DNA from 4 places in the Nocardia sp. NPDC059229 genome. Region 2 is predicted to be linked to each of the others. Evidence: riboswitches for the same ligand, from Rfam matches in the RefSeq annotation. Region 2 holds a riboswitch; each other region holds the start of a gene.

Region 1 (7,526 bases), on a different contig from region 2:
TGGTGGACCTGGCCCAGCAGGTGCGCGATCTCGCCCGCGTCGATGAACTTCCCGACCGCGTCATTGGCGCGCGCGGCGTAGTCGGCGGTCATCATGAGCGCGGCCGCACCGGTCACCACGACGAACGCGCCCAGGGTGGTGTCGGCCCGCTCGTAGCCGATGAACCGCGGGGTGATGCGCTTGTCGACGATATTGGACTGCTGGAAGAACAGCTGCCACGGTGCGACAGTGGTGCCGACGATGGCGATGATCAGCAGCACCGCGTCGGAGGTCCAGCTGCCCTCGACACCGGGCACCACGAAATCCTTTGCGGCGCGGCCCCAGTCTGGATGCGACAGCAACAGCATCGGAATCTGCAGCAGGGTGATCAGGATGAAGACGAACATCGCCCGTTCCCACCGCCGGAAGCTGCCGGTGGCCATGATCGCCACCAGCGCCGCGGCCGCCACCGGCACCACGACGTACTTCGAGATGCCGAAATACTCCGCGGCCAGGCTGACACCGATGAACTCGGTCACGATGGTGAGAAAATTCAGAACGAAGAGATCGCCCACCGAGAACCAGCCCCAGCCGCGGCCGAAGCGCTCGTTGATGAGCCGCGCATGCCCGACGCCGGTGACCGCGCCCAGGCGAACCACCATCTCCTGGTTGACGATCAGTACCGGGATCAACAGCAGCAGCACCCACAGCAGGCTGTAGCCGTAGTTCTGCCCCGCCTGCGCATAGGTGGCGACACCACCGGCGTCGTTGTCACCGACCATGACGATCAGCCCGGGGCCGATAATGGCCAGCAGCGTCAGCATCCGGGTCTTGAACGTGCGCGAATGCTCGATGTCACCGATCTTGATCTTGCCGAGCGCGCCCTCGATATCGCCCAGGTGCGCCGAATCCAGCACGGCCGACCGACGATTCGCGGAACGGTTTTCCTCGGCATTGGTCATGGCCGTGCCGCGCCGTCCGAGTCGTCGCCGGATCCGGTCGTGACCGGCCGGGCCGGCCGGGGCGCGGGTTCACGACGCCGCCAGTCCTCGGGAATGACATCCTCGAGCACATCGTCGACGGTGACCACGCCGAGCACCCGATCCGCGTCGTCCACCACCGGCACGGCGTACAGGTTGTAATCGGCCATCAACAGGGCGATGTCGGTGATATCGGTGTCGGGCGCGACCCGCACCGGATCGTCGTCCATCAGGTCGGCGACCGGCGTCGCCGGGTCGGCCTGCAGCAGCGCGATCACCGAGACCACGCCCACCAGCCGGCCGGAGTCGAGTACGTGCACCTTCAGCAGGGCCTCCGGCTGCACTGCGTGCGCGGCGGAGACCACCGAAAGCGCCTGTGCCGCCGTAGCGTCCAGCGGACACGAGACGAAGTCGACGTTCATCAGCCCACCGGCGCTGTCGGGATTGAACCCCATCAGCGTGACGACCTTGACGCGCTGCCCGGGCGGCATCAGATCGAGCACACGCCGGCGGCGCGATTGCTTGAGCTCGATGACGGAGTCGGCCGCGTCGTCGGCGCGCATGCGCCCGAGCAGCGCTGCGACTTCCGCATCGGACATGTCGTTGAGCAGGCGGCTGGACTTGTCGGAGTCGAGCTCCTCGAAGACATCCGCCTCCAGTTCAGGGTCGTCGTGCACTTGATCCAGGATCTCGTCCTGCTCGTGCTTGTCCGCGTCCTCCAGCAGGTCGGCGATCTCAGCGGGCTTGAGCCCGCGCAACCGGCTGCTGAGCCGCAGGGTCAGCGACTGCTCGTGGCCGATCAGCGGCTCGAACGCCTTCCAATCCCGGGAGGCGTGACCGCCGCCGGACTTGATCAGCCCGAAAAGGCGCGCTGGGCGGCGAGTGTCCAGTCGCGCCAGCACCCAGCCCGAACCGGAGTCGTCGGGCACACCGACCCGATCGAGCTCGACATCGTAGGCGCGCACCAGCTCCACCGCCTCCACATCGATCAGCCGGTGACCCAGGATGTCCGCGCGCAGCAGCACCTCACCCGCACGCCGCTCGAAGGACCGCAGGTCGACCTTGTTGACCGAGAGGACGATGCGATCGGCTTCGAACAGCCGGATACGTTCGGCGGAGACGAACACATCGCGCCCACCCATCCCGACGACCACGCCCATCACCGGCGGATAGGCGTCGCCACCCGGCAGGCGCACGATGAGGTCGTCCACCCGGCCGATGGTCTCCCCCGACGCGGCGATCACCGGCGCCTTCAGCAACTGCGACAGATGCACCGTCGCAACCGATTCCGGCTTCGACGATACTGTGGGTTCGGTCATATGCGCTCCTGACTCGGCGACCCGGAATTCCGGCGGCCACGGGCGAACATTGCATGTCCGAATTGACGAATCAATCCTCTACTGCCAGACTTTGCGGCGTCAATCAGCACCTCGCTAGGCGAGGCTCCTGTACGAACACAGGCCACTGATCCGACGACGTCGAGAGACGCCCAGGGTTAGGACAGGTTTCCCCGGATTAAGGGGTCACCCGAAGTGGCTTCCCAAGGCCTTTCATTGGGGATACGTCGTGCAGTGCCGAAGCTCTGACGAGAGGGGTGCTCGCCCTCCGGCCTGCTGGCGTGGCGACTCCTCGTGTGCACCCTGGTCAGCGCCCTCGTGCGCTCCGGCCGCAAGGAGGTGAGGACGACCCATGACCCCCGGCGATAGTCCGTATCCGAGTGATCGGTTCCACTCACCCGTTTGCGGGTGAAAACACGCCACACGACTCTGACCTTTCACCACACCACGCACGATGCGTATCCCCATTACGCGGCCGTGTAATACGTGCTGGCCTTTTCACCCTCATTCGAAATCATCCACCCAGAATTTCGGAGGTTCGCCAATGAGGAAAATCACCGCGTACACCCTGGCCGCCGTCCCCGCCCCGGGCCTGCCCGCGCCGGGGCTGAAGACCGTCGCGAGCCAGGCTGACCAGGATGCCGCGTTCTCCGCAGCGGTCAACCAGTTCGGTCTGGCCACCTCGGTGGGCACCCTGATCGGCACCCTCATCGGCGGCGCGGCCGGTTGCGCCATTGGCGCCGCGGGCGGCGCCATCGCCGGCGTCACGGTCATGTCGGTGCCGACCGGCATCGCGGGCTGCCTCACGGGCGCCGCCATCGGCATTCCGCTGGGTGCGGCGGCCGGTCTGGTGCTGACCGGCGTACCCGCCGCCATCGCGGTCGGCATCGGCCTTGCCCAGCGCCTGTCCGCGCCCGACTCCACCCCGGCTCCCGCCGACGCGGCGCCTGCCGTCTAGCGGGCGGGTCCGATTGCATCGGTGAAACACGTTGCGGCGGTGAGTGTCTCGACCATCGCCGCCGCTGTCTTCTTGTCCGGCAGCAGGTTCGGGACGGTCACACACCGTCTACCGAGAGGGTGGCCTGCATGAGAGTCATGGCCCCCGCGCACGGGTCCGGTTGCGCCGCGTGGTCGCGGTTCTGGACCCACCAGGTGACAGTGCCGGTGTCGGAAGTGGTCACGGCGCAGGTGCTCGGATCCTTCGGGTCACGCCAGTACATGCCGCCGAAGTGCTTGATCACCAAACGCTCGACCTGATAACCGAATTGGTCAGCGATCTGGACCTCACGGCTCAAGGTGTCGTTCTCCAGCCAGGCGTAGGTGATGTCGACCGCACCGCCGTTCGGACTGGTGGCGGTCCAGTTGCAGATGGTGGGGGCGCTCTGCTGCTCGATGCCCGAGACGTGCAGGTTGCTCGCGATCTTCTGATCCTCCAGCGGGCCGCAGCCGGCCAGCAGGTTCGGGGCGTCGGCGGCGCGCACGGGTGATTCCTTCGGGCCCTGCGAGCACCCCGAGAGTGCGGCGATCAGTAAGGCCGCCAAGGCGATTCGTGTTCGAGCCCTACGCATTACCCCTGCCCAGCCTTCGTCAGAGTGGACGCCGCCAGCTGTTCCAGTCCCTTGCAGGGCTCCTTGGCGGTCTCGGTGATCGCGGCCCGCTCGGACCAATCGATGAAATCGCTGTCCCCGAACGGAAGTGCCACCTCGCACGACTGCGGCCCCTGCCATTCGATGCCGGATTGCCCGGCCACCTGAACGTCGGACGGGCGCGCGTCGGTGATCCGGGTCCGGCGGTCCGCGAGCGGACTGCCCCGGAACCAGTGGAATACCACCGCGTAGTCACCGCCCGCGGGCCGCTGCCACGCGCATCCCAGCGGATTCACCGCCACTCGCTGCAGCCCATTGAGCCCGGTCGCCTGGCCGACATCGGCATCGGCCACCCCGCCGCACAGTCCGATGGTGTTCGGTGCCGGCATCACCGCCGCCTTGGATGTGGTCGTCGCCGGGGCCGCCTGCTGATTCGACGAGCCGCCGCAGCCCGCGATCGCCGCCCCGATCAGGGCGATCCCCGCCACCGCGCCCACCGCTCTCATCACGCCGACCAGCGTAGGCGAACCGCCCGAATCATGCGATCGGCGACACCGCGGACACATTGTGCGCCGAGAGACGCCCAGGGTTAGGACAGATTTCTCCGGATCAAGGGGTAATCCTGCGCCGACGCTCGTAACTCTTTCCGGTATTCGGCGACACCCCCGGCGCTCGCCTATTTCCGCGTGCCCTTTCTCGAATACATGCGGATTCATCCAGTACGACGCCGACGAGCACCTGCTGACCCGGGACGCGGCGGCCCGAGTCAGTTCTCCCGGCGGGCGCGGGCGCGGCGCTTGCCCTCGTGCATGGCCTGCACCCGCGCCACCGGGATGGTGTGCCCCTCGGCGATGAGATCGGCTGGGAGAGACTGGGGTTCGGGCATGGCCTCGGCCCAGGGATCGCGGTCGCCGAGCATCTTGGCCGCCGTGCGAATCGTGAAGTCGTGCGGGTCGACGTCGGGCAGGTCCGCCCAGGCGACCGGGAACGAGACGGTCGCGCCCGGGCGGATCCGCGGGCTGTAGACCGACACCACCGTCGCGCCGCCGGCGCGGGTCGAATCGAGAAAGACCTTGCCGCCCCGGTCTTCTCGAATGAACGCCGTGGTGGCGAGCTGCGGATCGAGACGTTCGGCGCGCGCGGCGATCGCCCGGGTCGCCGCCGCGGCATCCTCGAGATCGACGCCCGGCACGACCGGGACGAAGATGTGCACGCCCTTGGAGCCACTGGTTTTCACCGCGCCCGCCAGCCCGTCCGCCGCCAGCGCTTCCCGAATGAGCTGCGCGGCCCCGACCACCTGAGCGAAGGGCTGATCCGGCGCCGGGTCGATATCCAGCACGAGATGCGTTGGGCTGCCGGAATAGTCGGCGAGACCCTCCGCGTACAGCAGTGTCACGTGGTACTCCACCGCGCGCTGATTCCCGAACCACAGCAACGTCCGCACGTCATCGCACAGCGCGTAGGACACCTCCCGTTTCGAACTGCCCGCCCACAGCGTCACCCGCCGCACCCACTCCGGTGTGTACTTGGGCAGATTCTTCTGCATGAACGGCTCCTGCCCCGGCCGCACCCGCACCACCGACAGCGGCCGCTCCCGCAACGACGGCACCATCCGCTCCCCGATCGCCTCCAGATAGTCGATCAAATCGCCCTTGGTGGCCTCGGCCCCGTCGAACAAGGGACTGTCGAGACTGGAGAACTTCAGCCCGGCCCGCACGTCATCGCCCATCGGCCCACCATGCGCCACACCCGTACCGCCGTCAACCATCCCGGCCGTGGCAGTCCGCGCCGTCACCCGATATCGACGACCCTTGCCCAGGCGGGCGGGCGGTCCGGTACGTACTCCGGATCGTCTTCCCGCCAGACGGGGTCCCGGCGGAACAAGCCCACGACCGTGCGGCACGCGGGGCGGGCGGCCGGCCACGGCGTCTGACCGTCCGTCAGCACCACGACCACATCCGGACGAGGTTGCGCACGTAGCGCTTTGGCGAAGCCGGTGCGCAGATCCGTTCCCCCGCCGCCGATCAGCGGGATGCCCTCGGCACGGCACAGCGGATCCGCGATCCGGGCCGCGGCGTCGCACGACAGCACGGTGACCAGGTCACGGCGGCCGCCCACGGTCCGGGCGATGGCTGCCGTTTCGAGCAGCGCGCTGCCCAGTTCGGCGTCGCTGACCGACCCCGAGGTATCGATGATCACGGTGACGCGGGGTGGGGTGCGCCGCAGGCTCGGCAGGACGACGCCGGGCACTCCGGCCGAGCGCCGCGCGGGCCGCCCGTAGCTGTAGTCCGCGCCGGCGCCTGGGGCGGAAGCCGCCGAGCGGATCGCCGCTCCCAGCAGATCCCGCCACGGCTGCGGCGGGTGCACCGCCTCCTCCGCCCACCGGCGCCACCCCTCGGGTGCGTGCCCCGGACGGGCGATGATGCCCTGTGCCACGCGAAATCGGACGGCGTCGCGTTCCTGTTCGCTCAGTCCGTCCGCGCCGTCCGGCCCCAGTTCCCACTCCCGGTCGAGGCCGTCGGCGCCACTGCCGCAGTCCAGCCAGGCCAGGTCCGCGGTGCGCGGCCCGAGGCGGAACTGACGCAGATAGTCCTCCATGAGCTCACCGGAGCCCAACCCCAGCGTCGACGGCAGCACTGCCCCCTCGGGCTGGACCAGGCCGTCGCCGAACGCGTCGTCGTTGATCTCGGCATCCGCGGCGATATTCATCCGCAGTCGCTCCGCCGGGCCGGTCAGGTCGTGCTCCCGGGCGAATCGGTCACTGCGCCTGTGATGTTCGCGCAGCAGATGCGACACCTCGTGCACCAGGACCGAGGCCAGGTCCGCCACCGGCGTGTAGTTCACGAACGCCGGCGACACATAACACCGCCAGTACCGGTCCACACCCATCGTCGGCACCCGCGGCGACTCGACCAGGTGCAGGGCGAACAGCGCGGTCGCCAGATATGGCCGGGCCCGGGCGGCCAGCAGCCGGGCGGCGAAGAGCTTGTCGAAGTCGAGCCGCGCGGTGTCCGGTGTCATCGGCGCGCCTGCGCGGCGACCCGGGCCGCGGCGCGATCCGCGCCCTGCGACACCGACACCATGCCGGCCAGTCGTTCGATCGAGGCGGGCACGTCCCAGTCGTCCCGGCGCAGGGTGGCGAGGGTCGTCGCGGGGACGACCACCAGGTCCGGCGCACCGGATTCCACGGCCTTCACCAGCAGCGCCCACGCCGCGTCCCAGCGGGATCGCTCCGGGCGCAAGCGGACTGCCGCCACCACACCGTCGAGCACGGCCTGACGGAGATCGCCGCGCTCGGGCAGCTCGGCGGCGGCCGGATCGGCGAGCAGCACCTCGGGATCGGGCAGGTCCATCCGGTCGATGCTGGTCAGCAATTCGAAACCTGGACCGTCACCGACGGCGCCCCGGACCAGCAGGGACAGCACATCCCGTCCGGAGCCGGCCGCGGTGGCGAAGGCGATCAGCCGCACCGTCATCTCCCAGCTGCGCGGCGACGGCCAGGCGCCACCCCTGCGGGTTTCGGTGCTGGGCAGTTGATGGACGAGTTTGGGACGCGCCGCGAGCAGCGCGCACACCGCGCGGCGTGCGAAAGCCACTGCCTCCGTGACCTTTTCCGGATCGAGCGTGGGCAAGGTCGCGCGCGG
Region 2 (7,526 bases):
CCGGGCCTGGGGGCCGAGGAGGTCGTGGGTGTGCTGCGCCGCGCCGCACAGTTGCATCTGCGGGAGAACGACGTGGACGGTGGCGCCGCCTACCTCGCGTCCGCCCGGAGGTGGGTGGATGCCCAGGTGCCCGAGGGAACGGCGCAGTGGCTGCGCGTCGCCGAGGCCGATCTGGCGCTGCGGCAAGGCGAACCGGGCACGGCGATCGAGCTGTACGGTCGATTGTTCGGCGACGACGGTCCGCTGCGCGGTGCCGACCGCAGTCCGGCCGCAGCATTGGCCACCGACGAAATCCTGGGGCGCACACACTATGCGATCGCACTGGTCGGAACGGGCCGAATCGGCATTGCGACAAGGCAACTCGAGATCGCCCGCGACCTCGCCGCCACCGCCGCACCACGACTGCTCCCCGTCGTCGCCGTCGGCTGTGCGCTGGCCGCCCTCGCCATCGGCGCACCCGAGCCGGCCGCGCGCCTGCTGGGAGCCATCGACCAAGTGACCGGCCGCATCACGAACGGCAATCCCGGTCCCGACGTACGCCAGGCGTACGCCCTCGCCCGGAAAGCCCTGGGACAGCAACGATTCCTGTCCGCCCTGAACGAAGGCCGGCGCACCCCCTGCGACCAGGTCAGCGTCCTATTCGAGCAGGCCCTGTACCAGCGCGCTGTCAGCTGACACCAGCGTCGCATCAGCGCCGCCCGGAAGTGTTGCGAGCATGGCGAACACCACCTCCTCATCCGACACGAGCAGGTGGAAGTAATGGCAGCCCCCATCGCTTCCACCCACGAATCCGCCGGCGCCGGAACCCCGATCCGCAATTGGCTCGCCGTCGCGGCGGTATCCACCGCCACCTTCGCGATGGTCACCGTAGAGGCCATGCCGGTCGGCCTGCTCACCCCCATCGGTCACACCTTCGACGTCTCTCCCGGTGCGGTCGCACTGACGATCACATTGCCCGGACTCATGGCCGCGGCGGCCGCGACCACCCTGCCCGTCGCGATCGGAAGATCGGACCGGCGTACGGTCCTGCTCGGGCTGATCGGGCTCATGCTGGCCGCGACAGCGGTCTCGGCGCTGGCACCGGACTTCGCGATCCTGCTCGCCGCACGTGCCGTCGCCGGCATCGCCATCGGCGGCTTCTGGGCGCTGGCCGCCTCGTGCGCGGTCAGACTGGTTCACGCGCACCACATTCCACGAGCGATATCGCTCGCGTTCGGCGGTGCGACAGCGGCCAACGTGCTGGGCGTGCCGGCCGCGACGCTGATCGGCAATCTGAGCGGCTGGCGCGTCGCCTTCGCCGCACTGGCCGGATTCGGCGCGGTGGTCGCCCTCGCGCTGCGGCTGCTGCTGCCGCCCCTGCCCGCCACCGAGGTGGTCCGCCCCCGCGCCCTGGCGCGGCAGTTGCGCACACCGGCCGTCCGCGCCGGCGTCATCGCCACCTTCCTTCTGGTGGGTGGGCATTGGGCGGCATTCACCTTCGTCCGGCCCATGCTGCAGGACATCTCCGGTCTGGGCGCCGGGGCAATCGGGCCAGCGCAGCTGGCCTTCGGCTTGGCGGGCGTGGCCGGAACGTTCGCGGGCGGCGCCGCCGCCGGCCGCGACCCGCGGCGCGCCCTGGTCGCCGCTGCCGCCCTGCTGGCGATGACACTCGCACTCTTCCCGCTCATCGCGACCACACCGGTCAGCGGCATCGCAGCACTGCTGGTGTGGGGCACGGCATTCGGTGCGATTCCGGTCGGCGTGCAGACCTGGATCCTGCAGGCCGCCCCCGACCATCCCGAGGCCGCGACCGCCCTCAATACCGCCATGTACAACCTGGCCGTCGCCCTCGGTGCGCTCACCGGCGGCGTGATCGTCAGCTTCACATCGGTGACCGGCGTCCTCGTCACGGGCGCGCTGCTCGGCGTGACCGCCATCGCCGCGGTCATGATCGGCGGGCGGCAGCTGACGCGGCGTGCCGGTGCCCTGTCAGCGACGTCGGCCACAGTCGAAGAATGAGAATGGTGATCGTCGGAGCCACCGGACCGCCGAATCCGGCGCGGTTTTGACTTTTAACGAGTCTTTAACTAGGTTCCCTGTTGCACCTCGATAGGCGAGGCTCCTGCACGAACACAGGCCACTGATCTGACGACGTCGAGAGACGCCCAAGGTTAGGACAGATTTCTCCGGATCAAGGGGTAATCCAAAGTGGCTTTCCGATTCGGAACACTGCGATTCGGAACACGTCGTGCAGTGCCAAAACTCTGACGAGAGGGGTGTGCGTCCGCCCCGAGAGTTCCGGGCGACCTCCCCCGTGCGTTGACGAATCGCGTTCTACCAGTGAGGAGGTCGGGTAGCACGATGGCACCCGATGATGACCCGGGATCTCCGGGTCGGCCCCTCCGCCTCGGTCCGGGCCGCTAGCCAGCACACCAACACCGCGTCGATATTTCGACGCACGTAATTCTCCGATATCACGATGCCGCCCGCGCGGCACCGGACTATTCGCATGCACATTTTACGAATGAATTCGGAGATTCGCATATATATCCGACCCGTCGGCACCACCGTGCCCGACGGTATTCGACGCTGCCCGGAAACCGATGCGGGCAGCGGTATCCCGAGGGGAAACATCCCGATGAGAATTCGCCTGCTCGCATTCGCCACCGCGGCGATGACCACCGCCGGACTGGTCGCCCCTGCCGCCGCTTCGGCCGCGGCACCCGGACCGGACGTCCGGCTCGCCGACGCTGTGACAGCTCAGGCCGTGTCCGGCGACGCCCGGATCGTGGACCGATCGGTGGTGCTGCGCACCGACCTCGGCACGCTCCGAACCACCACCGACCAGCTGCAGATCCTCGACCCGCAGGGCGTGGTGGTGGGGGCGATCCCGCTGACCATCACGAAGCAGGACACGACGTACCCGATCGACGCCCGCATCGACGGCGACAGCGCCACCCTCACCCCGCGCCCGGATCGGGCACGACCGGTCAGCACCGAGGAACGACGCATCGCCGCGGAGCTGCACGCCGCCGCGCAGACGCAAGCCGAAGACCCTGCGGCACAGCAGATTGCCGATCCCGACAGCTTCGAGGATCGGATGAATACCGTCTTCCAGAATGTCAACAACGAGCTCACCGTGGCCCTGGCGGTGGGCACGCTGCTGGGTGCCGTCATCGGAGCGCCGCTGGGCTGCGTCCTGCTGGGCGCGGGTCAGGGTCTCGCGGTCGGCGCATTGACGTTGGGCACGTTGGCGATTCCCGGCGCCGTCACCGGCTGTCTCGAGGGCGCGGTGGCCGGGGCCGGAATAGGCGTCGTGGTTTTCAACCTGCTCATCGGCGCACCGGCGGTGCTGGCCTCGGCCGTGCACGCCTACAACGTCATGACCGCACCGCCCGCGGTCGCCGCCGAATCGACCAACTGAGTTGCGACGAAGCCGCTCGGAGCGAGGTGAACAGCAATGACTCTCGAATTGGCAATTCCGGACCGCCCCAAGACGACTCCCGAGGTGCCGCGGGCACGCGGCCGGCTCCGAGCGGTGGACTACCTGATCATCGGCGCGGGCGTGCTGCTGATCCTGCTGGTGCTGAGGCTGTTTCGGGACATGTCGGTGCCCTGGACGCCGGATACCGGAACCGAGGCCGTATCAACCGATCCCGCGAACCTGCCTTATTACGCGGCCCGCACCACGCTGCGCATGTTCATCGGCCTGGCGGCGTCCATCCTCTTCACGCTGATCGTCGGCCAGTGGGCGGCGCGCTCGCGACGGGCCGAGAAGGTGCTCATCCCGGCGCTCGACGTGCTGCAGTCGGTGCCGGTGCTGGCCCTGGTCTCGATCACGGTCACCGCGTTCGTGGGCCTGTTCCACGGCTCGTACCTGGGCGCGGAGGCGGCGTGCATCTTCGCCATCTTCACCGCGCAGGCCTGGAACATGACCTTCGCCTACTACCAGGCGTTGCGCAATATGCCCCGGGAGCTGGATGATGCGGCCCGCATGATGCGGCTCACCCGCTGGCAGCGGCTGTGGCAGCTGGAGGTGCCGACGGCCATGGTGCCGATGATCTGGAACGGCATGATGAGCTTCGGCGGCGCGTGGTTCATGCTCGCGGCCTCGGAGGTCATCACGGTATCCGGCCGGGACGAGGCGCTGCCCGGCATGGGTAGCTTCATCGCGGCGGCCACCTCCGAGGCCGAGGTCGGCAATCTCATAGTGGGTGCGCTGGTCATGGTGCTCACCATCGTCTTGGTGAACGTGGTGTTCTGGCGGCCGCTCACGGCGTGGTCGGAGCGATTCCGGGTGGAGCACACCGAAAGTGCGCAGGCCCCACGGAGTCTGGTGCTCGACCTGCTGCGGCACAGCACGGTGCCGGGCCGGCTGGCTCGGGTGCTACGGCCGGTCGGTGAGCGGGTCGATCGCCTCATGCGGGTCTTCGGGCGCAGCACCCGTTCCGCCTACGACGAGCGCGCGGGCAGCCGCATCGGCGATGTGCTCTTCTTCGGACTGCTCTTCGCCGCGCTCGCCTGGGGCACCTGGGCACTCGCCTCCTACTTCGACAGAACCGTGGGCCTGGCCGAATTCGGGCCGACCTCGCTGATGGGGCTGGCCAGCCTCGGCCGCGTGATAGTGCTGCTGGTGGTCTCCACCATCGTGTGGGTGCCGGTCGGCGTGTGGATCGGGATGAATCCGCGCATCTGCCGGTTCGCTCAGCCGGTGGTGCAGGTGCTGGCCAGTTTCCCGGCCCAGTTCTTGTTCATCTTCGTCATCGCGGCGCTCACCTACACCGGCATCTCACTGAATATCGGCGGCATCGCGCTGATGGCACTGGGTGCGCAGTGGTACGTGCTGTTCAACGTGATCGCGGCGGCCGGGCAGATCCCGACGGACCTGCGCGAGGCCATGGACGATCTCGGCGTGCACGGGTGGCAGCGCTGGAAGTCGTTGATACTGCCCGCGATCGCACCCGGCTACGTGGTCGGCGCGATCACCGCGTTCGGCGGCGCGTGGAACGCCACGCTGGTCGGCGAGGTCGTGGAGGCCGGGAACACGCATATGGAGGCCTACGGCCTGGGCGCGTACATCACCAATGCCACCACCGACGACGTCTTCGCCAGGGTGCTGCTCGGCACCGTGGTGATGAGCGTGGTCACGGTGACCATCAACCGCCTGCTGTGGCGACGCCTGCAGCGCACCGCCGAACGGCGATTCTCGCTGAGCTGAAACACTTTTCGAAAGGAGGACACACCGTGTCGGCCCCCATCATCACCGTCGATCGTGTCACCAAGAACTTCACCAACCCCTCCGGCGAGCAGCTGCCGGTTCTCTCGGATGTCTGCCTCGAGTTGCAGGAGGGTGAAATCGTCGCGCTGCTGGGCAAATCCGGCTCCGGCAAGTCCACGCTGCTGCGGATCATCGCGGGCCTGATGCTCCCCTCTGCGGGGTCCGCGCGCATCCGGCAGACCGAGATCACCGAGCCGAATGCCAATACCGCCATGGTGTTCCAGACCTTCGCGTTGCTGCCGTGGCTGACCGTGCGCCAGAACGTCGAACTCGGCCTTCGCGCCCAAGGGATTTCGGCCTGGGAGCGTGGCGAGAGGGTTACCGACGCCATCGACATGATCGGCCTGGACGGCTTCGAGAACGCCTATCCCAAGGAGCTTTCCGGCGGTATGCGCCAGCGAGTGGGATTCGCCCGCGCCCTGGTGGTGCAGCCGGAGGTGCTGCTCATGGACGAACCGTTCTCGGCGCTGGACGTCTTGACCGCCGAGAACCTGCGCGGCGAGCTCATGCGACTGTGGGCGGAGACCGCCTTCCCGACCAAGACCATGCTGATGGTCACCCACAACATCGAGGAGGCCGTGCAGCTGGCCGACCGAATCCTGGTGCTGGACAACAATCCCGGGCGAATCAAAGGTGAGATCCAGGTGCGTCTCCCGCAGCCGCGCGACCCGCGCGGCGCGGGGTTCCAGGCGCTGGTGGACCAGGCCTATCGGATGCTCACCGACGCCACCTTCGAGGGCAGCTGGCCGAGCATCACCCCCACCCCCACCACCCGGCCGCTGCCCGATGCCGGGGTGGACGGAATCGGCGGCATGCTGGATTTTGTGGCCGCCCAGGGCGGGCGGGCCGACCTGCCGGATCTGGCGGGCGGGTTGCGCTTCGAGATCGACGATCTGATGCCGCTGGTCGACGCCGCCACCATGCTGGGGCTGGCCACCACCGCCGACGGGGATATCGAGCTCACCGTCGACGGCACCCTGTTCGCCGAGGCCGATATCGACAGTGCCAAGGCCATTTTCGCGCGGCTGGCGCGAGCCAAGGCGCCCCTGGTCGCGGCGATCGACCACGCGCTGACCAGTGCGCGCAACCAGCGGCTACGCGACGGCTTCTTCCTCGACCTGCTGCGGCGGGGCTTCACCGAGGACGCCGCGCGGCGACAACTGCGGATCGCCATCGACTGGGGACGCTATGCCGAGCTCTACGAGTACGACGCCGCCGAGCGGCTGCTCACCCGGCATCAGGACGAGGCCTGAGGTCGAGCCGTGCGCGGTCGGCGGCTACTCGGCCGGCGTCCCAGCCTGCGGCGCTGCGGATTGTGATCCCGCGATTCCGGGCTTGTGGAAACAGGGTGTCGAAAGCCGCGTCGACCGCAATCTGGTGTGAGGCCAAGACCGGCAGCAGTCGTTCCGGCTCAGCCGATTCCGCGATGGTGGCCGCGGTGGCCGCATCCAGGCGCTCCCCGATGCGGGTGGCATACGCGACGAGGAACGACTTCCGGAACGTCCGGCTGCGTGCCTCCTCGGTTCGGGACGCTTTGTCGCCGTTCGCGATCATCGCCCTGGTGGCCTGCACGAGCAGCGAGGTGGACAACAATTCCACCGCGTCGAGATCCGCGTCGTCGCCGACGATGGTCATGAAATCCCATGCCGAGGAAAAGACGGCGCGGCATCGATTGGCCTTGGCGACGACGTCGATCAGCAGGGCCTTCGCGTCGGTGTACGGGGTATCGAGCCACATTCGCCGTGCCCCTGGCAGATCCGGGACGGCGGTGTCGGCGTCGACGAGCACCCGATCGAGCGCGTACTTGGTCATCAGCTCCTGTGCCTTGGCCGACAGGGCCTCGGCCTCTTCGGGGAAGGACGTGGACTCCGCCTTGGCGAGCAGTCCACGAACGCGGCCGAGCACCTTCTCGTCGACATGATGGGGGACAGCGGCCGTCGGACGTGCGGTACCGGGCAGGGGCCTGATGAGTTCCAGTTTCGGCAGCAGGATCAGCAGTGCGAGGGCCTCGATGACGGTGGTGAGCGCTTCGGCGGTGGTCAGCATGTGCTTCGCTGCCCACTGGCCGAAATGCGGTGAGGAATCCGACCACCAGGCGTCCGCGGCCAATTCACCGAGCTGAGCAAACCAGGTTTCGTCGACGGTCGCAGGCGCGAAGGGCCGCACAGAGTCCGCCATGGTGTCGATCAGAAAGCTGACCGCGAAGTCGTCGACCCGCCGTCGCGCCGCCTGCTGAATGTCCGCCGGCAACCAGCCATTCCGGAAGGCT
Region 3 (7,526 bases), on a different contig from region 2:
GTCAGCTCGAAGCACTCGGCTACATCGGACCGCGGCGGGAGGTGATCCGTTTGTATCTGGCGGAAAAGTAGGTGTTCTTCGATCGAGCGGCCGACAGGGCCGCGACCCCGGCATACAAGGGCTACGCGAACTACCAGGAGCGGACCACCCGCGAGATCCCGGTCGTCATCTGTGAGCTGAGGGACTGAGAACGGTCACCACCGGCGGCGCTGTCGCCGCGCCGGCGGGAGCCGTGCTCGGCAAGGTGGTGGTGGCACACCCACGATAACTGCGCACTGTTTACCCATTGCGCGGCCCGGCAGGCTGAAGCCATGACACACAACGGGTTCCGGTTCCAGGACAAGGTCGCGCTCATCACCGGCGGTAGCAGCGGGATGGGGCTGGCCGCCGCGCGGCGGCTCGTCGCGGAGGGGGCGTGGGTGGTCGTGACCGGGCGTGACAAGGACCGGCTGGACACCGCGGTGGCCGAGCTGGGGGAGCGGGCGGTCGGGGTGGCCGGGGACGCCACCGAGCCCGAGGATCTCGCGGCGCTGGCGCGGGTGGTGTCCGAGCGGTTCGGGCGGCTGGATGTGGTGTTCGTGAATGCGGGAATCGGTGCGTTCCAACCTGTTTCGGCGGTCACCGGCGACGAATTCGATCGGGTGGTGGGGATCAACTTCAAGGCCGCGTTCTTCACCGTGCAGCACATGCTGCCGCTGCTGATCGACGGGGGTGCGATCGTCCTCAACGCCTCCTTCGCCCCGTATCGGGGCGCGCCCGGCGCCGCACTGTATTCGGCGACGAAGGCGGCGGTGCAGAATCTGACGCGGACGCTGGCGGCGGAGTTGGCGCCCCGCGGGATTCGGGTGAACTCGGTCAGCCCCGGCTACATCGACACCCCCGCCTACCGCGCCGAGGCCTCCGCCGACGCGCAGGCCACCGCGGGGGCGCGGGTGGCGCTCGGGCGGGTCGGCGACAGCGACGAGGTGGCCGCCGCCGTCGCGTTCCTGGCCTCCGCGGACGCCTCCTACATCACCGGTCAGGACCTGCTCGTCGACGGTGGCCTGACCACGGTGATCCCGTCGGCGATGGTGTGACTCGGGACGCGCGCAGATCGGCGGCGGGATCGGCGGTGATGCGGCCGGAATCGGTGTCGTAGTCGTACAACTCGGCGTAGCGGCCCCAGTCGATGGCCAGCTCCAACTGGCGGCGGGCGTCGTCGTCGGAGAAGCCGCGCCGCAGCAGGTCGAGAATGAAATCGGCGCGCACCGTCTGATCGCTGCTGCCCACCAGCGCCGAGCAGATGGTGCGCACCAGCGGGGCCCGCCGGCGGGCCTGCGCGGCGAAAATCGCCTTGCTGGACTGGATGTCGGCATTGGTGAAGTTCGCCCCGACATTGGTCAGCATCACGTCACCGGACTCCACCAGCAGCAGACCCAGCAGCGCCGCCGCGTCGACCAGCGGCATCAGGTCGTCGAGCTCGAAATTCAGCTCGTCGGCCACCACCGGCAGGTCGGCGCGGCCGTCGCTGCCGTACACCAGCTCCAGCAGACCCGCGATCCCGCCGACCGAGGCATCCGGCAGCGGCACCGCGAACGGCGTCAACGTATCCGCCGGGGCCGCAGCGACTTCGGTGTCACGGCCGGTGAGCAGACCGTAGATCTGATCGACCAGCGTCTCGAACCCCGGCGTGCGGCGGCTGCGCGGGCGCGGCTGCTCCACCGTGATCTCGGCGATGATCCGCCCCGGATTCGACCCCAGCACCACCACTCGATCCGCCAGCTGCACCGCCTCCTCGATGTTGTGGGTCACGATGCACACACACTTGGTCGGAAAGTCCTCGGTGGACCACAGATTCACCAGTTCGGTGCGCAGATTCTCCGCGGTCAGCACATCCAGCGCCGAGAACGGCTCGTCCATCAGCAGCAGATCCGGCTCCAGCACCAGCGCTCGCGCGAACCCGACCCGCTGCCGCATACCACCCGACAGCTCCTTGGGATAGGCGGTCTCGAACCCGTCCAGGCCGATCCGGTCGATCGCGTCCAGCGCCCGCTGCCGCCGCTGCGCCGGAGCCACCCCGCGCGCCGCCAGCCCCAGCTCCACATTGTCCTGCACCGTCAGCCACGGCATCAGCGCGAAGGACTGGAACACCAGCGCCGCACCCGGATTCGCGCCCCGCAACGGCTGCTCTCGGTACCGGACCTGCCCGCCGGTCGGGGCCAGCAGCCCCGCGATCAACCGCAGCAGCGTCGATTTCCCGGACCCCGCCCGGCCCAGCAACGCGACGATCTCGCCCTGGCACAACTGCAGATTCACCTGATCGAGCACGTTGAGCCGCTCCCCGGACGCCCCGGTGAAGGACATGTCGATATCGGTCAGATCCATCAGAACCTGGCCGGTGGCAACGGTATCGGTCATGACATCCTCCACGTCACAGGGAGTAGCGGCGCTGCGCCAGCGCGTACAGCCGCCGCCAGAACAGGCGATTGATCCCGACGACGAACGCGCTCATGGCCAGCACGCCGACCAGGATGCGCGGCCAGTCGCCGTCGCGGGTGGCGTCGGCGATGTAGGCGCCCAGACCCGTCACCGCGGCGAACACCGCCGCATCCGCCCACCGCGACCGCGGCCGATCCAGCACCCCGCGCGACGGATACGACCGCAGCGCGGCGTTCACTCCTCGGCCTCCGCCCGCAGCGGCACCGTGCGCCACCCGACACTGGTCACCGACGGCTCCAGGCTCAACCGGCTCACCGCGGCCTCCATCTGCCGGTCGTCGCGGCGGTCACCGGTCAACTCCGCCCGCACCTGCACCCGGCCCGGGGAGGTGTCGTGGCTCGAGATCGACACCAGCCGGAAATCGGTGCGCGTCAGCGACTGCACCAGCAGCGCCCGCACATGCGCCTCGTGCGCGTCGTCGGTGTCGGCGTGGAAGCCGTACAACGCCTCCTGCGCCTCGACCTCGTCGACACCGGGGCGATCCACCGTGCGCGCCACCGTGCGCAGCGCGGTATTGACCACCACCACCGCCACCGTGCCCGCCACCGCGGTCGAATACATGCCCGCACCCGCGAGCGCACCCACCGCCGCCGCACACCACAGCGTCGCGGCGGTGTTCAGGCCGCGGATATTGAACCCGTCGCGCAGGATCACACCCGCGCCCAGGAAGCCGATACCCGAAACGATCTGCGCCGCAACACGAGTCGGATCCGCCGAGGCGCCGTTGAAGCCGTGCGCGGACAGCAGCACGAACAAGGTCGCCCCGGCGGCGACCAGCGAATTCGTGCGCAGTCCGGCCATCCGGGCCCGGAACTGACGCTCGAACCCGATCACCGCGCCCAACCCGACACCCGTGCCGAGCCGCAGCAGCATTTCCCACATGGTCATCTCGATCTCCCAGCGGAGGACGGCGCACTCCGGACTCGGACGCTACCGGGGTACGGGTAGCGGCCAGGAGAGTGCAGGAGTGACGCCGAGTGAACGATTGGCTAACGGAACTCGATCCGGTCCATCGGGCACGACCACCACCTCCTCGACGCCACACGTACGCATGCCAGGGGAGTGGGACCGGCGCGACATCGCCGGTACGGGTACCACCCCTCGTAAGACCTTCAGCACTCCACGGCGTAAACCCGCCACGGGTGGCGGGAGCCGGTCGGGGCATCCCCTTAGCTCGGGGAAACCTGTCCTGATCCGGGGCGTCTCTCGACGTTCGGGATCGCCGGCCTGTATCCGTGAAGGAGCCTCAGCTAACGACGGCACCTTGCGACCAAAAGTAAACACCCGCCCGCCGCGATCGGCAACCCGACGTGAGCGCCGTCGCATTCGCGCTCCCGCTAGCGTCGCGCCTCGACCGCGACCCGCGCCACCAGCCGCACCACACACAGCACCGCCACCACCGCCGCGAAGATCTGCACCGCAGCCAGCAAACCGGTCGCGCCCGCCAGCAGGCCGACACCGATGACCGGGCCGCCGCTGCCGCAATAGGCCATCACGAAATAGGTCGACAGCACATCGGCGTGCCGATCGGCCGGCGCGGCCGCATTGATCGCGGTCAATCCCGACAGGAACGCCAGGCCGTGACCGGCCCCGGCCAGCACCGTTGCGAACAACAGCAACGGCAGCGAGGAGACCGCGCCCGCGACCGCCAGCAGTACCAGACCCACCGCCAGCAGCGGGAATCCCGTGAAGTCCAGGGCCCGTTCGGGTTTGCCGTAACCCACCAGCTGCGCCACCGCCCACGCCGCGGGCAGCAGCGCGGCCGCCGCGCCACCGACCACCAGATTCGCACTGCCCGACAGGGTCGCGGCATAGGTCGGGATCAGCGTGAGGAAGACGCCGACCACCGCGAAACCCAGGAACGCGCCCGTGCCCGCGGCCGCGAAGACCGCACCCATCCCGGCCGGGATACTCGGCCGCCGTGGCCGCCACGGGGTGACCGCCGCGGTCTCGGGCAGCGCCGCCACCGCCACCGCGGCCGGGACCAGCAGCGCCAGCTCCATCACGAACGGCGTCACGTACGGAGCCGGAAGATATTGCGCCAGAACAGCTCCCAGTACCGGGCCCAGGCCCATGCCGCCCGCCGAGGCCGCCGCCGACACCAGGGCCGCGCGGCGGCGGTCACGGTGCGGCTCCAGCTCGGTCAGCGCGGCGGTGAGCGCGCCCGAGGCCGCACCGACCGCCAGCCCCTGCAGGATGCGGGCCGCGAACAACCACACCACATCGGTGGCCAGCGCGAAACCCAGCGTGCCCAGCGCCGCCAGGGCCAGCGCGGGCAGCAGAATCCGGCGCCGCCCCAGTGCATCCGAGGCCGGACCGGCGATCAGCAGCGCGGGAATCAGCACCCCCATGTAGACCGCGAACACCAGCGTCATCACCAGCGGTGAGAACCCGAACCGATGCGCGTAGCCGTGATACAGCGGTGTGGCCACATTCGTGCCGGTCAACAGGATCAGCAGTGTGTAGGCGGTGCCCCAGAACCGCGCACCGCTCCCGGGCGGTGAATCCTGCGGTGCGGCAACGTCCTCGGGGGCTGTGGTGGATTGCTCGACGGTCATGGCGTCCTCCCGGCACAGACATGTTCGATAATTCCGAACATAACAGGATGTTCGGATTTTGTGAACATGTGGACTAGCCTGGACGCCATGGCAAGCCGAACCGCGACCGAACTGGTTCACCCCGCCCGCGACGAACTGCGGTTCACCACCGTGCTGGCCGCCCTCGCCGACCCCGTCCGGCTCACCATCGTCACCCGCCTGGCCGCCGCCGAGAACGGCGAACTGGCCTGCACCACCTTCGACCTGCCGATCAGCAAATCCACCCAGAGCGGGCACTTCAGAACCCTGCGCGAAGCCGGCGTCATCCGTCAGCGCGACGAGGGCACCCGCCGCCTCAACCGGCTGCGTGCCGAGGACCTCGAGGCCCGCTTCCCCGGGCTGCTCGACCTGGTCCTCACCCACGGCCGCGGTGCGGCCCTGAGCGCCTAGCCCGAATCCCGCGGCGACTCCGCGCTGTCCGGCGCCGGTTCGTGCCCGGTCGGACCCGGGGCGGTCAGCACCCGCCAGATCTCGTCGACGTAGGACTCCCAGGCCGCCTGGTCGGCCGGTAGCGTGCCACGCATCGTCCGCCACAGCTGACCTGTGCCCAGATATGCCGAATACGCCAGTGCGGCACGATGTTTCGCCACCGGGTCGGCGAAACCGAGCCGGGTGAACAGTTCCGCCAGATACTCGATGCGCCGCACGGTGACCCGGGTCAGCACCGGCTCCACCAGCGGATCCGTCGCCCCGGCCAGCAGTACCGCGAGTTTCTCCTGCGGATGCGCCAGCGCCGCGCCCAGCAGCGTCCGCAGCCCGACCGCCGGATCGGGTTCGGCCGACACCAGCGCGATCACCGCATCGGTCTCCTCGTGCTCCCAGCGCTGCAGAGCCGCCGCCAGCAGCTCGTCCCGATTCGCGAAATGCCAGTAGGCGCTGCCCTTGGTCGCGCCCAGCCGCGCGGCCAGGGGTTCGATGGCGACCGCGCCCACGCCACCCTCGCCGAGCGCCGCCAGCGCGGCCGCGACCCAATCGTCTCGGCTGAGCCGTCGCCTCTTCTCCGCCATAGCTCCGTACGGTACCGTATGGAATCAGAACATACGGTACCGTACGGAACGGGTGAGTCGATGATCTGGAACATTCACCAGCGAGAACTGCCGGTATCGGCGCAGCGGGCCGGTGCCCTGCTCGACGCGGTGGCCGAGCCGGGCAATCCGCTCTGGCCCGGCGAGCACTGGCCGGCCCTGATCCTGGACCGGCCGCTGCAGGTCGGCGCCGACGGCGGGCACGGCAGCATCCGCTACGTCTGCACCGCGTACGAACCCGGCCGCGCCGTCGAGTTCACCTTCGCGCCGGGCATGCCCTTCGCCGGCACGCACACCTTCGAGATCATCGATCGCGGCGAACGGGGTTGCGTGATGAGGCATCTCGTCGTCGCGCGGGCTCGCACGCCACGGGGCCGGCTGCTGTGGAGCCTCGCCATCCGCTGGCTGCACGACGCGGTGCTCGAGGAACTGCTCGATCGCGCCGCGACGGAAATGGGGCACCCGCCCGCCGCACCCGCCCGATGGTCACCCTGGGTGCGCATACTGCGCCGATCACTCGACCGCGTCCACACCGCGGTGCCGGCCGCCTGACCGGCCGGAACCGAACCCGCTGCGCCGCACGCGGATCCGGGCGGGGCGGACCGCCCGGGTCAGCCGCGATACACGCCGCGATAGGCGTCGATGGTCTCCACCAGATGGTCGACGATCTGCTCGCGCGTGGCGCGCAGCGTGCCATTGAGCCACGCAGAGAACATGCCCGCATTACCGCTGGCCATGGTGACCGCCGCCAGCCTCCGCCGCACCGGATCCTCGATATGGGCGAACAGGTGATCCTGGATCAACCGGGTGAACGCGGGCATCACCGCGATCGTCGTCTGCCCCAGCCCCGTCGAGGAATACGGCTCCACCAGAAACAGCCGCGACTTGCGCGGATCCTCGAGCACCTTCGCCACCAGCGTCTCCGACAGCGCGCGATCCCGGTCCGGATCGTCGACGACCGCGAAGGCCGTCATCGGATCCAGGAACTCCTCGGCGATCTGGCGGTAGAGCACATCGAGCAGTTCGTCTCGGCTGGCGAAGGATTCGTAGAAGTAGCGGTCGGTCAGGTTGGCGCGCCGGCACACCGCGCGCATGGTCACCGCGCCCGCCCCGGACTCGCCGATCAGGTCCAGTGCGGCCTCGAGCAACGCGGCCCGGCGCGCCCCACGGCGTTCGGTGAGGGTCGTTCCACCCCAGATACGGGGCTCGGCGTCGGAGGGAGGCTGCTCGGTGTGCACCGGGCCAAGAATAGTGCCCGGTGCCTGGCGGGATCGCGCACCCGGCACCGGCGGGCGTTCGGTGCGTGAGCTGAGCGACCCACGGAGGGGCGCGTCATCGGTGCCCGTTCCGGGCGCTGATCGACGCGGTCCGACCGGTGCCGGGCCGATTCGCGGCGATGTCGACAATGCCGACTACCGTGGGTGGA
Region 4 (7,526 bases), on a different contig from region 2:
GCGCAGGGCCGCGTGCGAGTCGTCCTGTTCGAGCAGGGGACCCAGGACCCGGGTGCGATAGGCGTCGCGGATCGGCTCGGGAACACCGGCCAGGAGTTCGTGCAGGGTGGCCAGATCCTCGGCGGCGGTGACGCCGGAGCGCAGGGTGTGCGCGGCGCGCCGGGCATGGGTGGCACGGATGCGGGCATCGGGGAGGTCGGCGAGCCCGGACGCGGTCGAGATACCCACGGCGAGAGTCGCATTCGGGTCGCAGGCGGCGACCGTGGGGTGGGCCGCGCGCAGGCGGTCGAGCAGATCGGGACGGTCGGGGATGAGGGCGAATGCCTGGTCGCCGTCGGTCGCGATCGGGGTCGGCGCATCGCTCAACTGGGCCACCAGTTCGCGCAGGGCGCCGGCGGCGGCCGCGGGATCGCGGTGCGCGACGGTCGCGCACAGCATCCGGTACGGGCCGGGCTCGGCAACACCGAGCGAATCCACCTCCGTCGCAACGGAACCCGTCTGGGGTGCGCTCATCCGGAGCACGAACTCCGTTGCGGCACGGTCGCGTTCGTCCCGCTCCGCCAGCGTCCGGTCGCGGTACCGGCGCATCCGCGTCGACTACCGGGTGCTGCCGTCGGTGCACATCAAGGCGGGCACCCGCGCGGACGGCCGGTTATCGGCCCTGCAGGCGCGGGTGGTCTCCAATACCGGCGCATACGGAAACCACGGTCCGGCGGTGCTCTTCCACGCCGTCGGTGAGTCGATGGCGGTGTACCGCTGCCCCAGCAGGAAGGTCGACGGGTATTCGGTCTACACCAATACCGTTCCGGCCGGGGCCTTCCGGGGTTACGGGCTCGGGCAGGTGGTGTTCGCCATGGAGTCGGTGATGCACGAGCTGGCCCGCCGGGTCGACCTCGACCCGCTGGTGTTCCGCGAGCGCAATATGATCGGCCCCGGCGAGCCCATGGTCAACCCCGGCGGCCACGAGGAGGATCTGCACATCGCCAGTTACGGCCTGGACCAGTGCTTCGGCATCATCCGCCGGGCCCTGGCCGAACCGTTCCCGCCGGCCCCGGCGGGCTGGCTGACCGGCAGCGGCGCCGCCCTGTCCATGATCGCCACCGGACCACCCGGCGGACACTACGCCGACGCCCGGATCACATTGCTGCCCAATGGTTGCTACGACCTGGCCGTGGGCACCGCGGAATTCGGCAACGGCACCACGACCGTGCACCGGCAGATCGCGGCACAGGAGTTGGCCACCGTCCCCGACCGCGTCGCCATCCGCCAGTCCGATACCGATGTGGTCCGCCACGACACGGGCGCGTTCGGGTCCACCGGCACCGTGGTGGCAGGCAAGGCGGTGCTGTACGCGGCGCGCAAGCTCGCCGCCACCTTGTGTGCCACCGCCGCAACACATCTCGGCGTTGCCGCCGAGGACTGCGAGCTCGGCGCGGACTCGGTGCGCTGCGGCAATCGCCGCATCTCCCTGCAGGCGCTGCACACGTTGTCGGCCGAGTCCGGGGAATCCCTTGCCGCGGACGGACATTGGGGCGGCACGCCCCGCTCGGTCGCCTTCAATGCGCAGCTGTTCCAGGTGGCGGTCGATCCCGATACCGGCGAACTGCGCATCCTGCGCAGCGTGCACGCCGCCGACGCGAATTGGCCCTGCTCACGCACTATCGAAAGCCGTAGTGCCCGTCAGTGGATGGTGTAGGCCTGCCGGGAGAGGCGGAAGCTGTGGCCCGCCCCGGCGCATTCGACGTAGTCGGTCGTGCTCAGGCAGGTGAGGCCGCCGACGGTGATGTTCGTGCCGTAGTCGAGGACCGCCGCGGTGGATTCGACCAGACGGTCGCCGTGGCAGTGGAAGTCGACGACGCCGGTGCTCTCCAGGACCAGGCGGTCGCCGTACTGGAGGTGGCAGTTCTCCGGCCGGGGCGGGGTGGCGTAGTCGTGCTCGGAGATCTCGCAGGCCGCGGTGGTCGCGGAGACGATGCAGCCGATATTTCCCGACGGCGTGCGGAACCGCACGAAGTCGGGCGGTGCCGCCTGGGCGATCGCCGGGCCCAGCGTGGACACGGCGATCAGGGCGGCGGCCCCGGTCAGGGCACGGATCGGAAATTGCATGTCGACTCCCCGGTTCGGCAGGTTGACCGGTTGATCGTCGCCACCGCCGGATGCGATAACGGACCGGGTGACCATGAATGATTGCCACGGAGTGGCCGTGCCCGAACCGGGTTGGGGCACAATGGATTACGAGGAACCGACCGGCCCGGATTTGACAAGCGGAACGACCGGGCTCACCATTGCCCAGTCAGCACCTCGCTAGGCGAGGCTCCTGTACGAACACAGGCCACTGATCCGACGACGTCGAGAGACGCCCAGGGTTAGGACAGATCACCCCGGATTAAGGGGTGATCCGAAGTGGCTTCCCGGGCCGCGAGCCCCCGGATACGTCGTGCAGTGCCGAAGCTCTGACGAGAGGGGTGCAGGGTCCACGCCGTCGTGCGGGGCCCAGATCCCTCTTGCCGCGCGCGATGCGACACCCGATGTAGTGACGTCCACGTACGTCCCGGCGGCAAGGAGGTGAGGGACGAACAATGAGTTCCGGCGATAGTCCGTATCCGAGTACGGATTTCACTCTTCTGACGTCCCCGGCTTGCCGCATTCCGGTCACCGGCTGACCCGTTTCCCGCACAGGCGTGCCCGGCGTTCCACCGCCGGTCAGTAGCCCGCGCGTGCCCCGGGCCGGCCGATCCGTGCCCGAACTCGCTCGGCGGCCGGGCGTATTCCGCACGCCCGCACATCTGATGATCGAAAGCGAGGGACAGGCCATGGCCTTCTTCGCGAACGGCTCCAGCCGCCGCACCTCCACCGTCGCCGTGCCCGCCGCAGCCGGCCGGCCCGCCGCCGACGTCCACCCCACCGGCGCCGTCATGGACAGCGCGCACGTCGGCGACATCGTCGGCGCGCTCGGCTCCATCGGCCGGCACGACACCCTCGAAGGCCGTTCCCGCCGCCAGCGCTTCCGCATGCTGCTGGCCATCATCGGGCCCGGCCTGATCGTCATGGTCGGCGACAACGATGCCGGTGGCGTGGCCACCTACGCGCAGGCCGGACAGAACTACGGCATGGCGCTGGTCTGGACCCTGGTGCTGCTGATCCCGGTGCTCTACGTGAACCAGGAGATGGTGGTCCGTCTCGGCGCGGTCGCCGGAGTCGGCCACGCGCGCTTGATCTTCGACCGCTTCGGCAAGTTCTGGGGCGCGTTCAGCGTCGGCGATCTGTTCATCGTGAACGCGCTCACCATCGTCACCGAGTTCATCGGTGTCTCCATGGCGCTCAACTACTTCGGGCTGCCCAAGGGCATCGCCGTGCCGCTGGCCGCGGTCGCGCTGTTCGCCATGGTGGCCGGCGGTTCGTTCCGGCGCTGGGAGCGGTTCCTGTTCGGGCTGATCGCGCTGAACATCGTCATGTTCCCGCTGGCATTCCTGGTGCACCCCAAGGCATCTCAGGTCGCGCACGGATTCCTGCCGTCATTCCCGGGCGGGCTGAACTCGACGCTGCTACTGCTCATCGTGTCCATCGTGGGCACCACGGTCGCGCCGTGGCAGCTGTTCTTCCAGCAGTCCAATATCGTCGACAAGCGCATCACTCCCCGCTGGATCCGCTACGAGCGCATCGACCTGTGGGTCGGCATCGTCGTGGTCATGGTCGGCGCGGTCGCCATCATGGCGGCGACCACTTTCGGCCTCGCGGGCACGGCCGCGGCCGGCAGCTTCACCGATGCCGGGGCCGTCGCCCACGCGCTGCACGACCACGTGGGCACCACCGCCGGCGCGCTCTTCGCAATCCTGCTGCTGGACGCCTCGCTCATCGGCGCCAACGCCGTCGGCCTGGCCACCACCTACGCCCTCGGCGACACCCTGGGCCGGCGGCACTCGCTGCACTGGAAGGTCTCCGAGGCGCCGGCCTTCTATATCGGATACGCGGCACTGCTCGGCGTCGCCGCCGCGGTGTCGTTCAGCCCCGATCACGTTCTGGGCCTGCTGACCCAGGGGGTGCAGGCGCTGGCCGGGGTGCTGCTGCCGTCGGCGACGGTGTTCCTGGTCCTGCTCTGCAATGACAAGGCCGTGCTCGGCCCGTGGGTGAACACGGTCAGGCAGAACATTGTCGCCGGGGTCATCGTCTGGTCGCTGGTGCTGCTGTCGCTCGCGCTGACCGCGGCCACCTTCTTCCCGGACCTGACCACCACGACCCTCGAAATCGGCTTCGGCGCCGGCGCGCTGGTCGGCGTCCTGGGCGGGGCGGGCATGCTCATCGCCTGGCAGCGCGGCCGGCGTCGCCGGGCCGAGCGGACCGCGGCCGAGCTCGGCGGACTGGATCCGGATCAGGTGGAGGAGCTGGACTCCACTCGCCTCACCAAGGCCGAGCGCAAGGCCATTCTGGAGGCGGACCGCGACACCTGGCGCACCCCCGCGCTCGACACCCTGGCGCGACCGGCGTTCTCCACGGCGCGCACGGTGGGCATGTTCGCCCTGCGCGGCTACCTGCTGCTCGCGGTGATCCTGGTGGGCGTCAAAATCTTCCAGTCGATCGGCGGCTGATCAACCACGGCGCGGCCGCAGTTCCTGCACATCGTCACCGATGCGCTTGGGCTGCGGCCGTTTTCGATGAAGCTCACGTTTTCGATGAAGCTCAGCAGTGTGCGGGATGAAATCGGACGGGATCACACAGGTTTGGACGAATCCGGTTCGGGGAATACCCGGGGTGCACGACCGTCAGAGATCGTCGAGATCGGGAATGGGGGGCAGCACCGGCTCTGGCCATTCCTCCAGGGTTGCCACCTGCAGGTGGATGAAGGCTGCGATGCGGTGCCTTGCCGAGGACGGGAGTCGCTCGATATCGGCCGGGCTCAGGACGTGTGCGCCGAAGGAGTGGGACTGTGGCGCTTCGGGGTCAGGCGATTCGGGAACAACCTCTAGCTTCGGCCGCGAAGCAGTGGCCGGAATGTCTGGCTCATCCGGGTCTGCGGCAGCGGCGGCGGTTCGCACCATGCCGTGACCATAACCCTTTGATAACGCCCACGGGGAGGCGTTGGCGCACTTGAGTCTTCAGGCTGCGAATTCAGCGAAGCCATTGTATTGGCGGGAGAAATGTGCAGGCAGCGTTGGCCCTTCGGAAATTCGGTGGGCCTGCGCCGGAACACTATGGTGATGGGCGTCACTCTGTCAACACTTCGGACAAAACTCCCCGGAATGGCGCGAAAACTCCCCTGGACTCCCTTGAAAACTCCCGCGGGCGATTCACAGTGGGCGGCACGCAATGGCATACAAATCACGCGCCGGACCGGTCGGCTTCTGTCCGATCGGCCATACCGCACGCAGCTGTCTTTCCAGATCCAGACCGGTCACCGTGGGCGACATCAGGATTCCCTCGGCCAGTTCGGTGGCCACCGCCAGGGAACTCAGCACGGCCGGCGCGATGCCGTCGGCGACGGCGGTCTTGATGGCAGTGGTCGAGGACAGCTCCAGCGCGACATTCGGCTCCCAGCCCGGCATTCCGGCGGTCATGGCGCGCTCGAAGGAGTTCCGGGTGCCCGATCCGGGTTCGCGATAGATGAGCGGACTGCGCGCCAGTTCGGCCGCGTCGATCTCGGCCCGGCGGGCCCAGGGGTGACCGGGCGCGACCACCACGACCAGCCGATCCCGGCCCACCACATGGCTTTCCAGTTCGGTCGGCAAGCGCGGGCTCTCCACGAACCCGATTCCGGCCCGGCCCTCGAGCACCGCCTTGGCGACCTCGGCCGAATTGCCCGATTCCAGGGCGATGGAGGTGTCCGGCATCCGGGCCCGCAGGCCCACCAGCCATTTCGGGAACAGGTACTCCGCGACGGTCTGGCTGGCCGCCACCCGCAGCCGCGAATCCCGCTGCGCGCGCAGGCTGTCGATCCCGGCGTCCAGCCGCACGGCCGCATCCACGACAGTGCGCGCCCATTCGGCGATGAGCGAGCCCGCCGCCGTCGGCCGCGAGCCGAGCGTCGTCCGCTCCAGCACCGGCACGCCCACCAGCTGCTCGAGATAGCGGATGCGCGAGCTGGCGGAGGGCTGACTGATGCCGTGCGCCTTGGCCGCCCGGCCGAGACTGCCCAGCTCGATCACCGACAGCAGCAGATCGAGGGCGGCCAGATCGGGGACGCGCGGGGACAACGGCACAGAGCGAGTCTATGCACGCCGCCCGGCCGGGTCCGGCGACCCGCGGTCAGCGGGCGGCGGCCACCCGCTCGACCACCGGCCGCCAGGTCTCGAGGGGATGGACGGTCAGCCCGACCACCTTGCCCGCGTCATCGGCGCGCCGCAACGCGAGGGCCGCGGCGAAATCGGGATCGCGCTCGAAGGCCGTGATCTCCGCGGGCGTCATGGGACCGCCCTGCGCGATCAGGGTGCGCCGGCTCGACGGCGAAAGCGCCTCGGCGTGTATCGAATCCGTGGCCGCCAGATACCGCTTGGCCACGACGTGCAGTTCGACCAGCCGCGCGACACGTGCGCCGAGCAGGGCCCGGACCGCGTCGCCGCCGTGGACTCCGTGCCCCGCGTCGTCACCGGGCACCAGCACGTGCCCGATGTCGTGCACCAGCCCGGCCACCTGGAGTTCCTCGTCGCCGGGAAAGTCCCGGCGCAGGAGCTCGGCGCACTGCCGGTCGTGGTCGAGGATGTCGACCGGATCGCCGCTGCGGTCGGGCATGTCCCAGGCGTCGGCGCAGCCGGCCAGCAGGGTCATGAGTTCGTCGACGGTGCCGATGGGCGCGCGGTTCACGCCCGCACCCTACGGGAATACCCGCGCCGACAGCTGGGTCGAATTAGTTGGCATATCAACAATATGGATTCGGGTGCGCCGCCGAGCCGATTCGGAACGCATCGGACACTATTCAGCAAACCAACTGTGTGGCCGGCGAACGGGTCACCACGCCTGTGCGCCGGTTCCTCTGGAAGGAGCCTCCCATGCACGATCTGAGCGGCAAGACGATTCTCATCACCGGCGCGGCCCGGGGCATCGGCGCCGCGGCCGCCCGGCAGGCGGTCGGGGCCGGGGCGAATGTCGTGATCGCCGACGTGCTCGACGAGGAGGGCAAGGCGCTCGCGGCCGAATTGGGCTCGCGGGCTGCCTATCAGCACCTCGACGTCACCTCCGAACTCGACTGGACCACCGCGCTGGCCGCGGCCTGCGACGCCTTCGGCGGCAGCGTGCACGGCCTGGTGAACAATGCCGGCATCTCGACCGGGGAGCTGCTGGCCGATGAATCGGTAGAGCACTTCCGCAAGGTCATCGACATCAATCTGGTCGGCGTCTTCCTGGGCATGCGCACCTTCATCCCCGCGCTCAAGCAGGCGGGCGGCGGCTCGATCGTCAATATCTCCTCCGCCGCCGGGCTCATGGGTTTGGCCCTGACCGGCAGCTACGGCGCCTCCAAGTGGGCGGTGCGCGGCATGTCCAAGGTGGCCGCCATCGAGAACGGCATCGACCGGATTCGAGTGAACTCCGTGCAC

The links. Region 2 has a riboswitch for magnesium ahead of ACFXHE_RS16525 (hypothetical protein). Riboswitches for the same ligand answer to the same signal wherever they lie in the genome.
Region 1: linked by a shared signal. The riboswitch ahead of ACFXHE_RS02670 (hypothetical protein) and the one ahead of ACFXHE_RS16525 (hypothetical protein) in region 2 are both predicted to bind magnesium.
Region 3: linked by a shared signal. The riboswitch ahead of ACFXHE_RS08835 (MgtC/SapB family protein) and the one ahead of ACFXHE_RS16525 (hypothetical protein) in region 2 are both predicted to bind magnesium.
Region 4: linked by a shared signal. The riboswitch ahead of ACFXHE_RS13175 (NRAMP family divalent metal transporter) and the one ahead of ACFXHE_RS16525 (hypothetical protein) in region 2 are both predicted to bind magnesium.

The regions. Positions count from the first base shown of each region.
Region 1 covers NZ_JBHZAK010000001.1:559,841-567,366, forward strand. The annotation lists gene ACFXHE_RS02660 (NRAMP family divalent metal transporter) at 1-941, opposite strand, end outside; gene ACFXHE_RS02665 (magnesium transporter MgtE N-terminal domain-containing protein) at 938-2,278, opposite strand; M-box (ykoK) riboswitch at 2,382-2,560, shown strand; gene ACFXHE_RS02670 (hypothetical protein) at 2,841-3,254, shown strand; gene ACFXHE_RS02675 (DUF3558 domain-containing protein) at 3,352-3,864, opposite strand; gene ACFXHE_RS02680 (DUF3558 family protein) at 3,864-4,388, opposite strand; gene ACFXHE_RS02685 (DNA polymerase domain-containing protein) at 4,649-5,611, opposite strand; gene ACFXHE_RS02690 (VWA-like domain-containing protein) at 5,674-6,903, opposite strand; gene ACFXHE_RS02695 (AAA family ATPase) at 6,900-7,526, opposite strand, start outside.
Region 2 covers NZ_JBHZAK010000006.1:226,866-234,391, forward strand. The annotation lists gene ACFXHE_RS16515 (BTAD domain-containing putative transcriptional regulator) at 1-675, shown strand, start outside; gene ACFXHE_RS16520 (MFS transporter) at 760-1,998, shown strand; M-box (ykoK) riboswitch at 2,078-2,262, shown strand; gene ACFXHE_RS16525 (hypothetical protein) at 2,618-3,403, shown strand; gene ACFXHE_RS16530 (ABC transporter permease) at 3,440-5,197, shown strand; gene ACFXHE_RS16535 (nitrate/sulfonate/bicarbonate ABC transporter ATP-binding protein) at 5,224-6,510, shown strand; gene ACFXHE_RS16540 (DUF2786 domain-containing protein) at 6,485-7,526, opposite strand, start outside.
Region 3 covers NZ_JBHZAK010000002.1:537,655-545,180, reverse strand. The annotation lists gene ACFXHE_RS08850 (SDR family NAD(P)-dependent oxidoreductase) at 312-1,076, shown strand; gene ACFXHE_RS08845 (nitrate/sulfonate/bicarbonate ABC transporter ATP-binding protein) at 1,012-2,397, opposite strand; gene ACFXHE_RS08840 (hypothetical protein) at 2,411-2,656, opposite strand; gene ACFXHE_RS08835 (MgtC/SapB family protein) at 2,653-3,366, opposite strand; M-box (ykoK) riboswitch at 3,568-3,743, opposite strand; gene ACFXHE_RS08830 (MFS transporter) at 3,816-5,036, opposite strand; gene ACFXHE_RS08825 (ArsR/SmtB family transcription factor) at 5,124-5,465, shown strand; gene ACFXHE_RS08820 (TetR/AcrR family transcriptional regulator) at 5,462-6,082, opposite strand; gene ACFXHE_RS08815 (SRPBCC family protein) at 6,143-6,652, shown strand; gene ACFXHE_RS08810 (TetR/AcrR family transcriptional regulator) at 6,712-7,338, opposite strand; gene ACFXHE_RS08805 (DUF6221 family protein) at 7,526-7,526, shown strand, end outside.
Region 4 covers NZ_JBHZAK010000004.1:403,555-411,080, forward strand. The annotation lists gene ACFXHE_RS13160 (PucR family transcriptional regulator) at 1-588, opposite strand, end outside; gene ACFXHE_RS13165 (xanthine dehydrogenase family protein molybdopterin-binding subunit) at 617-1,696, shown strand; gene ACFXHE_RS13170 (DUF6636 domain-containing protein) at 1,681-2,106, opposite strand; M-box (ykoK) riboswitch at 2,294-2,472, shown strand; gene ACFXHE_RS13175 (NRAMP family divalent metal transporter) at 2,814-4,586, shown strand; gene ACFXHE_RS13180 (hypothetical protein) at 4,761-5,036, opposite strand; gene ACFXHE_RS13185 (LysR family transcriptional regulator) at 5,286-6,194, opposite strand; gene ACFXHE_RS13190 (inositol oxygenase family protein) at 6,241-6,795, opposite strand; gene ACFXHE_RS13195 (glucose 1-dehydrogenase) at 6,981-7,526, shown strand, end outside.